Regions from separate parts of the Lentibacillus salinarum genome, predicted to be linked through region 1. Evidence: riboswitches for the same ligand, from Rfam matches in the RefSeq annotation. Region 1 holds a riboswitch; each other region holds the start of a gene.

Region 1 (4,291 bases):
CCCATAGGCGCCTTGTTAAATGAGGGATCACCAATCCGACAAAACCGATTGCTCCGGAAACAGCCACTGCCGCGCCAGTTAGGATCGATCCGGCAACAAGGACCGCCAATTTCCGTTTTTCGACATCAACACCAAGATGCTGTGCCCGTTCTTCCCCAAATGACATCGCATTTAACTCGCTGGTGTTCATTAAAAGCAGCAAAGATCCCAGGATGAAAAACGGCACAATAATACCGATATGGCTCCATCCCCTTGCAGATACACTGCCAAGCAGCCATCCCATAATTTGCTGTAGTTGGTCATCCGTCAACGCAATAATTAAGGATATAAAGGAGCCCAGAAATGAACTGAATATAATGCCTGTTAAAATAATCGTCTCCACCCGCATCGTTCGGTCCACTCTTCTGGCGAAAAACAGCACAAGTAAAATGGTTGCTAAAGCAGTCGCTATACTTAAAACCGGCAACGTATAAAGTCCGAGAAAAGGAATCGAAATGCTAAAAAACAACGTCGCAACTGCGCCCACGGAAGCACCGGATGAGACACCTAAAATATACGGATCTGCCAATGGATTTCGAAGCAGACCCTGGAATGCCGCTCCTGCAATCGCCAGAGAGGCCCCAACCAAACCGGCAAGGAGCACTCTCGGCAATCGAATTTGCGAAACAATATTCATGTACATTGGATCGACCTGATCAGCTATCGGTAAGCGAAAAACATGTGCACCAATAATTTTGACGATATCTGAAACAGGAACAGATACGCTGCCAACGGATATGGCCGTCAGCATCGATACAAGTAAGAAGGCAAATGCCAGCACATATGCAAATAGATGATTATTCGTCAAAAAGTTCCGGATAGACAACTTCAGCGATCTCCTTTGCACCTTCCACTAAACGGGGCCCCGGACGGCTTACAAGGTCGGAATGAACATCAAAAACCTCCTCATTCGCTACCGCGTTCACGTCACCCCAACCATCACGATTCAAGACTTGTTCGACTGGATCATCTTCATAATCGCCATACGTCGTTATCATGACATCCGGGTTTAATTCCACAATAGCTTCGGGATCGATCTGAACCCAGCCGTCCAGCTCTTGTGCTGCATTATCTGCATTGACGATCTGCAGGAGATCATCAAAAAATGTGTTTTGACCTGCCGTGAAAATTTCCGGTGCAGGTGCTACTTCAAAAAAGACAGACTGACGTTCATCATCACTGATAGCCGCTGTCTTTTCATGCAGTGACGCAAATTCCTCTTTCATATTGCCGACAATTTCTTCTGCCGCTTCTTCTGTACCCGTCATTTGTCCGATCTGTTCAATCGATTCATACGTCTCATCAATTTGCTGTGCATCGTGAACCACAAACACATTGATGCCGGCATCGCGAATCTGTTGTAATGCTTCTTCAGAGTTATGTGCACCGGAAGCATGTGCCAGCACAAGGTCCGGTTCCAAACTGATAATCACTTCCACATTCAGTTCCATACCGCCTACCTTTTCTTTTTCCTCTACCTCTTGCGGATAATTATCATGATCAGAAACACCGACGATTTCATCTTCCAATCCTAGTGCAAAAGCAATTTCGGTATTGCTCGGAATTAAGGAGACGATCCGCTCCGGTTTCTCATCAATGGTCATGTCATGATCAAGCGCATCGGTTACCGTCAGCGGAAAAGCTGATTCCTCCGTCGCTGTTTGCTCCGTGTTCTCATCTGTGCTCTCAGCCCCATTTTCAGAATCGGGACTTTCAGAACTGCAACCAATCAAAAGACCAAACGTCAGCATCACTAATAGAAAAAACGATAAAAACTTTTTCACTTCGATACCCCCTCATGTATTTTGCGCAAATAAAAAAACATCTTCACGAGAAATGAAGATGGCTATGTAAAAGAGCAGTCAAGATAAACCTGTCCCTTTACACCTTCCTATTCCTCGTAGGCATTGGTGCACGAAAGGCAGCAGGCAGGTCTCCTGGCTCATGGTCATCACTTGCTGCATCTTCCCTTCCCATACATACTTATGTACAGTGGTCATGACAGCTCGCTCGCAAATACAGTGGCGGGACCGCGTTGGACTTTCACCAACTTCCCTATTAAGATTTCACACATTGAAATCACCTGTACCCAAAACGATTTAGTTATTCGCTGATTCCGATTATACATAAAGTTACAAAATCTGTCACGTTTCTATGTAACCTATTCCCTCTCTATGAGCGACCGAGCATGGCTGCTTCACGGAGAAAAAGGCGTTCATCTGGTGATGAGCGGCCCTCCACAGTTTTTCATCAATTCCTATTTTTAAGCTTAACAGCAGTTTTTAGACCCTTGCTGATTTTGAAATTGTATGTACATTTTTGTCTCTTATCCTGTATAATAATATCAATATACTCGAACGGCGAGAATTCTATTAAAAAAGAAAGGGTGTTATCATGCTTCGTATTTTAGATTTAAAAAATATGAAAGAAAATCATGAAAAGATTACCATGGTCACGGCATATGATTACCCGTCTGCCAAGCAGGCGGAACAAGCCGGAATAGATATGATCCTCGTTGGTGACTCATTAGGGATGGTTGTACTCGGTTATGAGTCAACCGTTGAGGTAAAGATTGAAGACATGATCCACCACGGAAAGGCAGTCAAACGCGGCGCACCGAATACATTCATAGCTGTTGACATGCCATTTATGTCCTATCACATTTCACTGGAAGAATCACTAAGAAATGCGAAAAAGATTTTTCAGGAAACGAATGCCCAAAGCTTGAAAGTCGAAGGTGCATCCGGGGACATACTTATTTTCATAGAGCGTTTAACAGAAGCGGGGATACCGGTTATTGCGCATTTAGGATTAACACCTCAGTCGGTTAATGTGCTCGGCGGATTCAAAGTTCAGGGGAAAGATAAAACCACTGCGAAAAAACTTCTGGATGATGCTAAGAAAGTGGCGGACCATGGCGCTGCTGCACTCGTTTTAGAGTGTGTTCCGACAGAACTGGCTAAGATGGTAACAAATTCTATCAATATTCCAACGATCGGAATTGGTGCGGGTGTCAATTGTGATGGACAGGTCCTAGTCTATCACGATATCCTGAAATACGGCGTTGACCGTCTGCCAAAATTTGTGAAACCGTATACCGATTTTAATGATAGCGGTACAGAAGCGCTAGAAGCTTACATTTCAGATGTGAAGCAAGAAAACTTTCCTTCTGATGACCATTCTTTCTTTATGAAAAATAAAGATGCCTTACCTGAACGTGAATAAGGAGAGAAATAAAGTGAAAGTTATACGTTCGATTCAAGACATGAAACAATTAATGAGAGATTACCGTACTCAAAACAAACAGATTGGTTTCGTTCCTACAATGGGGTTTCTTCATGAAGGCCATCTAAACCTGATGCGGGAAGCGAAAAAAGAAAATGATGTCGTCGCAGCGAGTATTTTTATTAATCCATTACAGTTTGGCCCAAATGAAGATTATGAAAATTACCCAAGAGATGAGCAAGCTGATGTACTTCAGGCTGAAAAGGCAGGCGTTGATGTATTATTCATTCCAACCGTTGCTGATATGTATCCAAATCCAATGCTGATTCAACTGGGGATAAAAGGACGGACCGATGTTTTGTGCGGTCGTTCGCGTCCCGGACATTTTGATGGCGTCCTGACAGTATTAACGAAACTATTTCATATTATCAGTCCGGATAAAGTGTATTTCGGTTTGAAAGATGCCCAACAAACAGCGGTGGTGGACGCATTAATCGATGATTTGAATTTTCCGATCGAATTAGTTGGATTGCCAACGGTCAGAGAAACGGATGGACTGGCGAAAAGCAGTCGTAATGTGAACCTGACTGAACAAGAGCGAGGTGAGGCCGTTTGGCTATATAAAGGATTACAACATGGACGACAGCTCATTCGCCGCGGTGAACAAAACCCGGATAAGATTATTCATGACGTCACAGAAACAATGAACCATCACATATCGGGAAACATTGATTATGTTGAATTACTAAGTTATCCGGCATTAGAACCTGTGTCATCGATTAATCAGCGGATCATCCTTGCTGCTGCTGTTTACTTTGAAAGAGCCAGATTAATAGACAATCTGCTTCTCGACAAAAGCGGAGAAATCATCACTCGGTATAGCTAGGAGGCAATGGTATGTTTCGTACTATGATGAAAAGTAAGATTCATCGTGCGCGTGTAACGGAAGCAAATTTAAATTATGTCGGTAGTGTTACAATTGACCAGGATATTCTGGATCAAGTCGATATCTTGCCACATGAAAAGG
Region 2 (4,291 bases), on a different contig from region 1:
ATGATGCATAATGTTTTGGCGCAGCGTTGTAGGCAAGCTAGCAATAACCATCCTATTGCTAGTTTCTTTTGTATTATTTATTTTAACGATTTTATTATTGGAGTTTTTTGAAACCTTTCATGTCAATGAAGCTGAAAAAGAAATGATGCAGACAGCAACAAAAGTGTCCCGTATCGTTGAACAACATGATGATCAGGCACTGGCGCTGGAAAATGCAGAATTGGTAAAAGACCCGGTAAGCCGGCTTGCCGTTATTTATGATGATGGGACATCACGGACATCTGACAGTACGGATAATGATTTAAACGAACTTGATCCACAATGGCTGCGGAATGATGAAGACTTGAGGGATGTTTTCACCAACGGTCAGGATGTTAAAAAAGATACAATGCTCCCGAGCAGTCATGTTGAAGCCATGATTGTCGGTACTCCGATCGAGCAGGGTGGCGCTGTCTTTATTTACCAATCCCTGGATATTGTCAATCAGACCAAAGCGGAGACGACTAAAATCATCTTTCTGGCTGCCGGGATTGCCATTATTTTAACGACTATTTTCGCTTTCTTTCTGTCAACACGAATCACATCACCATTGATAAAAATGAGAGAGGCCGCGCTTGATTTGACAAGAGGGGAATTTAATACGAAAGTGCCGATTCTGACCCATGATGAGATCGGTGAACTGGCGATGGCCTTTAACCGGATGGGCAGACAGCTGAAATTTCATATTAATGCCTTAAGGCAGGAAAAGGAGCAAATTTCCAACATTGTCAGCTCGATGGCTGATGGGGTCATTACGTTGAACCGCAACGGGGATATGCTCGTGACCAATCCGCCAGCAAAACAATTTATACACAATCTATATTATGAAAATGGTATGGAGCCTGAGGACGATCATCTGACAGCCCCCGAGCCATTAAACGAAACATTACGCAGTGTCATCCACGGGGAAAAAGAAGTAATCCGCGAAATCAATACACAGGGGCGTACATGGGTCATGATCATGACACCGTTATATGACCAGACGTATGTGCGCGGAGCTGTCGCGGTTATCCGGGATATGACAGAAGAAAGACAGATGGACAAGATGCGTAAAGATTTTATTGCTAATGTTTCCCATGAATTACGGACGCCGATTTCAATGCTGCAGGGATATAGCGAGGCAATTGTTGATGATGTTGCGGAATCAACAGAAGAAAAGAACGAGCTGGCACAGATTATTCATGAAGAGTCCCTCAGGATGGGCAGGCTTGTTAATGAATTACTGGACCTAGCCCGAATGGAAGCAGGCCATACCCGGCTAGACAAGACGATGATTGACGCCGAATCGTTTGTAGAACGCATTTTAAAAAAGTTTAAAGGGATTGCTGAGGAAAGTCATGTTCAATTAATATCTGAAAGGCATCTGTCGGTATCAATGATTTCTATCGATACCGATCGAATTGAACAGGTTTTCACGAACTTGATTGATAATGCCATCAGACATACAAAGCAACATGGTTATGTCAAAGTTGTTGTTGAGGGGACTGCCACTGAACTGCATGTATCCATAGAGGATAACGGTAGCGGTATACCGGAAGAAGATATACCGTTTGTGTTTGAACGTTTTTACAAGGCTGATAAATCACGGACACGCAACGGCAGAAAGAAAGGAACAGGACTTGGTCTGGCCATTGCCAAAAATATTGTCGAAGCGCATGATGGGACCATCACCGTACAAAGCAAACTGAATGAAGGGACAATGTTTGACATCAGGCTTCCCTTGTAAAAATTGTTTATCATCATGCCTAGAAAAAACAGCATCCCTATGCTACGATAGTTTTGCAACGAAATAGGAATACGAGATGTTGGTGTATTCACTTAATAGGGAATCCAGTGCGAATCTGGAACTGTCCTCGCAACTGTAAGTGATCGACGAAATAAGCGTTAACCACTGTATGGGCTGACCATATGGGAAGGGCTTAAAGTAGGTGAGCATCATGAAGTCAGTAGACCTGCCAGCATCGCATGTTTCAATGCTTCGGGGATTTGAGTGTTTGGGACAACCGGAACTGCCATATGGTACTGTTGTATGTTTCGATTGTCTGATAAGCCGACCTTTGAACAACCGCTTGAAGGAGGTTGGCTTTTTTTTATTTTGGGTGGGTGACATACGCGTACCAGTCAGGTTTTGGTTCCCGCGCCCGCTTCTCCACACACAAACAGAGACATAGGAGGAATTGGAAAATGAACAAATGGTGGTTGCCTTTAGCAATATTACTCGTTGTTATTGGACTGATGACAGGCTGTGGTGCCGGGGAAGAAAACCAAACCGAATCAAACAATGGTAATTTGCAGACTGCTACAAATGAAAATACAGATGGAGAACTTAGTGAAGACGAGATTCGTATTACGATAAGCCAGGATAATGGGAAAGAATACATTGATGAAAAAGAAATTGCAATTGAAGAAGGCGCCATTTTAATGGATGTACTGCAGGAAAACTTTTATGTGGAGACTGAGGAAGATGGCCAATTTATAACGTCCATTGAACGTGTTTCCGCTGAAGAAGATGAACAAAAGGCGTGGATTTTCGAGGTTAATGGTGAAAAGGCAAATGTGGGTGCTGCCGAATATGAACTGTCTCCGGGTGATAACGTAACATTTGATTACCAGGCATGGGAATAATGAATGAATACATATAAACTGACGCTGCTGGCGTTACTCGCTGCTCTTGCGGTTGTCGGAAGAAGTGTATTTGCCTTTCTTCCCAATGTCCAACCGGTCACATCTTTGATTATCATCTGCGGGTTGGTGCTTGGCCCGCTTGCAGCTGTCATCCTGGCGGTATTGACAACATTTCTGTCGAACATGCTACTGGGAATGGGGGTTTGGACCATATGGCAGGTCACATCCTGGGTGCTCATCGGATTAGTAAGCGGCTGGATCGGCAAATATCCGGGTCGGCTGCCGATTTATGTATATGCGGTCATCTGCGGTTATTTTTATGGCTTTATCATATCGTTAACAACATATTCGATCGCCGGGAAGTTTTGGTCCTATTATTTGGCTGGCCTGCCGTTTGACACATATCATGCGATTGGAAATGCTGTCTTCATATTCGTGCTGTATCCAATCATCAGCCATTTTTTCAAAAAATATGCCACGAACCGTTTTCAGTTGCAGAATACGAATCACTAACACATAGAAAAGCGTTCCTTTGTAATAGGACAGGAGCGCCTTTCTCAGTTTGGCTTTTCTTTTTATATGATGGTATACAGGAATCCGTCATCGAATACGTCAGACAGGAATCCGTCATCGAATACGTCAGACATGACTCCATCTTCACCCAGCTTCATATTTTTCTGGATCCCCAAGGAATGGCTGATCAGCGACTTTAATTGAATCGGTCGGACATCCTTCACAGGCATCCAACATATCGTCTTCCAATACTTCAGGTACTTCAGCAGTCCCTTCATTGTCATCCAGAACGACATAGGCCAGTGCCTCATCGTTATAATCATATATATTCGGAGCTGTGGTACCGCATGCACCACAGGCAATGCATGTTTCCTGATCAACGATTGTATATTTTGGCATGAAACGCCTCCCCACCAGTAAAACAACTTTCAACGCCTATCTTTTATTATAAATCGGTATGTTACACATTTCAACTTGGCTGTAACATGTTATGATGTGAATGACAGCCCAACGTTTTATCATGGGATATGTTGGCTGAAGGGGGGGTGAGCTGTTGTTGTTTGATGCTATCGTCTTAACAAGTTATGCCAAGTTTCATGGGAGTAGAAGCGTTTCGGCCGTCTATCATTTGCTGACCGGGAAACGTTCAATCCAAACGGTCCAAGATGCACATATTTATCAGTTGAATGATTTTTATGGAATTTATCCGACGTTACAGAAACAAGCATTTGACGAGCACATACATAGATTATCTGAACTTAACCTGCTTACATTCACTAACCAAAACGCTGGTTTGCCAACCAGCAAAGGGAAACACAGGATGGAGCAGCAGGATACGTACGGGCCTATCCAATACTTCAAGGGGCTGCTCTACCATCGTAAAGCTTCGGTTTTTTGGGAACGCCTGCTGCTACTTATCCAAACCATGACAAACAGTAAAGTGAATCATTTCCATTTCATTCCAATTATTGACAAACCGGTTGTGGCGGATTGGGTAAAAACACAATACCTTAAATGGAAAAACCATCGGACATGTTTCCTGAACCAGCTTTATGATGAGCTTTTTAGGCTGCTGCAGCTTTTTCCGGAAAGAGAAGCAAGTATCGTTGTTGAC
Region 3 (4,291 bases), on a different contig from region 1:
TGTTGGAAGGTATAAATGAGCGCATCGTATCTTTGGGTCATAGTTTAACGGAAGAGCATTTAGATCGAAGTTTTGTTCATCAGCTAAATGGTAATATAACAGTAGCGACAAAGGTTGCAAAATTAGCTTGGCATGAAGAGCATCACTTAGCCCATATAAAAATCGCATTATCAAAATAGCATAATATTTAAGGAATTGGTTTATCAAATCTCGGGTAAGCTAATTTTTTAAAATGGGGAAAGGAAAACAAGGGTGCGATTGTATAAGACGTAGGTAGAAAATGACAATTATTTTTAAAAAATAATCTTAAAATTGCTTAAAAGAATCCATCTTGATCAATCTTTTTTCAAAATGGATTCTTATTTATTGCAAAGTATGGTCCATGAGGTGTTTTTAATCAAACTTTATCCCAAAGTTACAGAAAAACGCTCCGTTGAATGTAGTTTCACTTTTCCCCGCATATAACGGCCACTAACCCACCTCAAAACGGCGGCTAACTGTCCGTAAATGCCCGATTCTGTTCGGGCCTGCAGGACGCAGGTCACAAAGGCGTTGCAACAGGATGTTGCGAATTTAGCCTTTGTTCCTCGTTATTCAACGGAGAAAACCGTTCCGTTGAATGTAGTTTCACTTTATGCGGTGGTAGGATCTGGCTTAGTTGCCGTTTTTCGTCGCTGGACAGCGGAAGCATTGGCAGGCGCACGTCGCCAACCGAAATACCCGTCATATTCAGGGCAGCTTTTACCGGCGCCGGGCTTGGCTGAGCAAACATCGCTTTCATCACCGGTAGGATTTCCTGGTGAATGGCTGCTGCCCGTTGGACGTTGCCGCTCGTGAAGCTCTGCACCATTTCTTGTATATCATTCCCGATCACATGGGCGGAGACCGATACGATGCCAGTACCGCCAATCGCCAATACTGGAAGTGTCAAATTATCATCCCCACTGTAAAGCGTGAAATCATCAGGCGTTTTGCTGATAATCTTTGTCATCGCATCAAGATTGGCGCTCGCTTCTTTGACGGATACGATATTGCTGATTTCCGCCAACCGGATAATGGTTTCTGGTGCAATGCCCACGGCGCTCCGGCCAGGGATATTGTACAGCATCACAGGGAGTGATGTCGCTTGGGCCACAGCTCTATAATGCTGATACAGCCCTTCCTGGGACGGTTTGTTGTAGTAGGGCGTCGTCAGCATGATCGCATCGACACCTGTCTGCGCCGCCTGTTTTGTCAACTCGATGGATGCGCGTGTGTTATTAGACCCGGTTCCAGCGATGACGGGTACACGGCCATCAGCAACTTGTGCAGTGAAGCGGAACAAGTCCAGTTTTTCAGTGTCTGTCAGCGTCGGGGATTCTCCGGTCGTTCCGGCGACTACTAAGCCGTCCGAGCCGTTTGCGATTAAATCATTGACCAATGTTCGTGTGGCATCGAAATCGATATCGCCATGATGATCAAATGGGGTCACCATGGCTGTTAATACCTGACCGAAATTCATCATTCACACACCCCTTTTGAAAGATTAAAAAGGGCTATCCCCATTGTTGCCATAAAAAAAACAACAACGAGGGTTCGCTGTTGCATGAGAAACGTTACTTAACCGTCTCTTAGCGCAAGATAGCCCTCCATATAGTTACCTATATGACAGTCCTGTATTTGTTCAATAGCAGAACCAACGGCGAAAGTATGAGCTTTGTGCCGTTTCGGCGAATCCCCCTTTCCACAATCGTCCCTGAATCTCATCATTCTCTGATTGTGTACTGATGGTCTTCGCTACCTCTACCTCACTTCAATGGATTGAAGTAAGAAAAATATATCATTTGAATCAACATAACATACACTCGATAAAAGTTCAAGGGATAGTCAGAAAAATATTGTATCCCTCCGTCCCGGCCAGGCTTCCGGCCATTTTTTTGGAAATCTATTGCATTGCCTATGATTCTATGATACGCTATAAATACAATATATATTGACAATAATTCAACCGACACACTATATATGGTGTTCGCGAGCTGTGGTGACATCTTAGTCTTAAAAAGGGAATCTGGTGTAAATCCGGAGCTGTCCCCGCAACTGTGAGTGTGGACGAACGGGATAACCACTGTATGACCAGCTTCACGGCGGTTATATGGGAAGGCCCTCAGTAGGGAGAAGCACAAGTCAGGAGACCTGCCGCATCGCGTGCGTTCGAATCCTCGGGGCAAGCGATGGCGAAACGACGGAAATAGTTCATATTTTCTGTCGTTTTATACCGTTCATCCCCTGGGTGAGCGGTTTTTTATATTGAGCTAGGACGGGTTCCGGGGAAACGGTGGGAGACCCTAAGCGATCATAAAGGAGGCAAACACATGACAATCGTCTTGAATGACGAACTGACACAACGGATTGACCAGGCAACACAAGGCTTACAGGTCGACAAAGAGACTTTTATGGAAAAAATACATAAGAAAGGTGCAGCGGCTACGAACGATCACTTAATCAAACGCGCCCTTGAAAATATCGATGAGGCAAATCCAGACTGGACATTCGTCGCCAGCCGGCTGTATCTGCATGACTTGTACAAACAGGCTGCGGCCAACAGGGGCTATGATTTTAGCGAGCGCTACAGCGATTTTTATGGACTCATCCAAACCCTTACCGAAAAAGGCATTTATACGGCGGAGCTGCTGCAGACATACACAAAAGAGGAGATCGATTATTTTGCCAGCATCATCGACCCGGCCTGCGACCAGCTGTTCAATTATCTTGGCCTTTATACCTTGACGACGCGCTATTTGGCTACTGATCACGATCAAAATATCTACGAACTGCCGCAGGAGCGGTGGATGGTGATTGCTATGCACTTAATGCAGCAGGAAGACCCGGCCCAACGCAGCCGGTATGTCGCTGAAGCCTATTGGGCGCTGAGCCATTTGTATATGACTGTTGCGACACCGACGCTCACAAACGCCGGCAAAACACACGGTCAGCTGTCAAGCTGCTTCATCGATACGGTTGATGATAGCCTGCAGTCGATTTATGACAGCAATACCGATATTGCCAATTTGTCCAAAAACGGTGGCGGCATCGGTGTTTACATGGGGAAAGTCCGGGGGCGCGGCAGTTCGATTAAAGGCTTTAAAGGCATGTCGAGTGGTGTTGTGCCATGGATCAAGCAGCTGAATAACACGGCGGTCAGCGTCGATCAGCTCGGCACCCGCAAAGGCGCCATTGCCATTTACTTGGACGTCTGGCATACCGATATTGAAGGGTTTCTCGATCTGAAGCTGAATAATGGCGATGAACGGCTGCGCGCCCACGATATTTTTACCGGTGTCTGCTTGCCGGATTATTTTATGGAACAGGTGGAAAAGCGCGGCGATTGGTATTTGTTTGACCCGCATGAAGTGCGCCAGGTGATGGGCTTTTCGCTCGAAGACTTTTATGATGAGGCGAATGGATCGGGCTCGTGGCGCGATCGCTACCTTGAATGTGTCGCGTCTCATCAGCTTACAAAGCGCGTTGTCCCGGCGATTGATATTATGAAACGGATTATGAAATCACAGCTTGAGTCCGGTACACCATTCATGTTTTACCGGGATGAGGTGAACCGGCAGAATAATAATCCGCACGAAGGCATGATTTACTGCTCCAACTTGTGCACGGAAATTACGCAAAATCAGTCACCGACAGAATTTTTGGAGGAACTGACCGAGGCGGACGGAACAATCGTGAAAAAGTACAAATCTGGGGATTATGTCGTCTGCAATTTGAGCTCGATCAACCTGGGGCGGGCCGTAACGGATCGGGTGTTGGAGCGGCTCATCCGTATTCAGGTCCGCATGCTTGATAATGTGATTGACATCAATACCCTGCCGCTGAAACAGACACAGATGACCAATCAGAAATATCGTGCCATCGGCCTTGGCACATTTGGCTGGCATCATCTGCTGGCAAAAGAAAATATCGGGTGGGAGTCGGATGAAGCAGTTGATTATGCCGATCAACTGTATGAAAAAATGGCTTACTTGACGATCAAAACGAGCATGGAGCTGAGCCGGGAGAAAGGCAGCTACCCGGCGTTTGCAGGCAGTAAGTGGCAGACGGGCCGCTATTTTGCTGATAAAGGCTATACCGGTGATAAATGGGGTGAGTTGCAGCGAAACGTCGCGGAACACGGTATCCGCAACGGCTATCTGATGGCGGTCGCGCCGAATTCATCCACGTCGATGATTGCCGGTTCAACCGCCAGCATCGATCCGGTGTTCCAACCGTTTTATTTTGAAGAAAAGAAGGATTTCAAAATTCC

What was found. A riboswitch is a leader RNA that binds a small molecule or an ion and turns the genes downstream of it on or off. The one in region 1 is predicted to bind cobalamin.
Region 2: linked by a shared signal. The riboswitch ahead of ACFQ4A_RS02700 (DUF4430 domain-containing protein) and the one ahead of ACFQ4A_RS00170 (ABC transporter substrate-binding protein) in region 1 are both predicted to bind cobalamin.
Region 3: linked by a shared signal. The riboswitch ahead of ACFQ4A_RS06765 (ribonucleoside-diphosphate reductase subunit alpha) and the one ahead of ACFQ4A_RS00170 (ABC transporter substrate-binding protein) in region 1 are both predicted to bind cobalamin.

Annotation. Positions count from the first base shown of each region.
Region 1 covers NZ_JBHTNH010000001.1:26,257-30,547, forward strand. Annotated here, with positions in the region: gene ACFQ4A_RS00165 (FecCD family ABC transporter permease) at 1-865, opposite strand, end outside; gene ACFQ4A_RS00170 (ABC transporter substrate-binding protein) at 837-1,823, opposite strand; cobalamin riboswitch at 1,950-2,141, opposite strand; gene panB (3-methyl-2-oxobutanoate hydroxymethyltransferase) at 2,434-3,264, shown strand; gene panC (pantoate--beta-alanine ligase) at 3,278-4,150, shown strand; gene panD (aspartate 1-decarboxylase) at 4,162-4,291, shown strand, end outside.
Region 2 covers NZ_JBHTNH010000002.1:383,742-388,032, reverse strand. Annotated here, with positions in the region: gene ACFQ4A_RS02710 (response regulator transcription factor) at 1-11, shown strand, start outside; gene ACFQ4A_RS02705 (ATP-binding protein) at 11-1,765, shown strand; cobalamin riboswitch at 1,829-2,013, shown strand; gene ACFQ4A_RS02700 (DUF4430 domain-containing protein) at 2,224-2,664, shown strand; gene ACFQ4A_RS02695 (ECF transporter S component) at 2,668-3,177, shown strand; gene ACFQ4A_RS02690 (ferredoxin) at 3,322-3,576, opposite strand; gene ACFQ4A_RS02685 (helix-turn-helix domain-containing protein) at 3,731-4,291, shown strand, end outside.
Region 3 covers NZ_JBHTNH010000012.1:795-5,085, forward strand. Annotated here, with positions in the region: gene ACFQ4A_RS06755 (YfiT family bacillithiol transferase) at 1-179, shown strand, start outside; gene dapA (4-hydroxy-tetrahydrodipicolinate synthase) at 542-1,501, opposite strand; lysine riboswitch at 1,614-1,793, opposite strand; cobalamin riboswitch at 2,002-2,194, shown strand; gene ACFQ4A_RS06765 (ribonucleoside-diphosphate reductase subunit alpha) at 2,352-4,291, shown strand, end outside.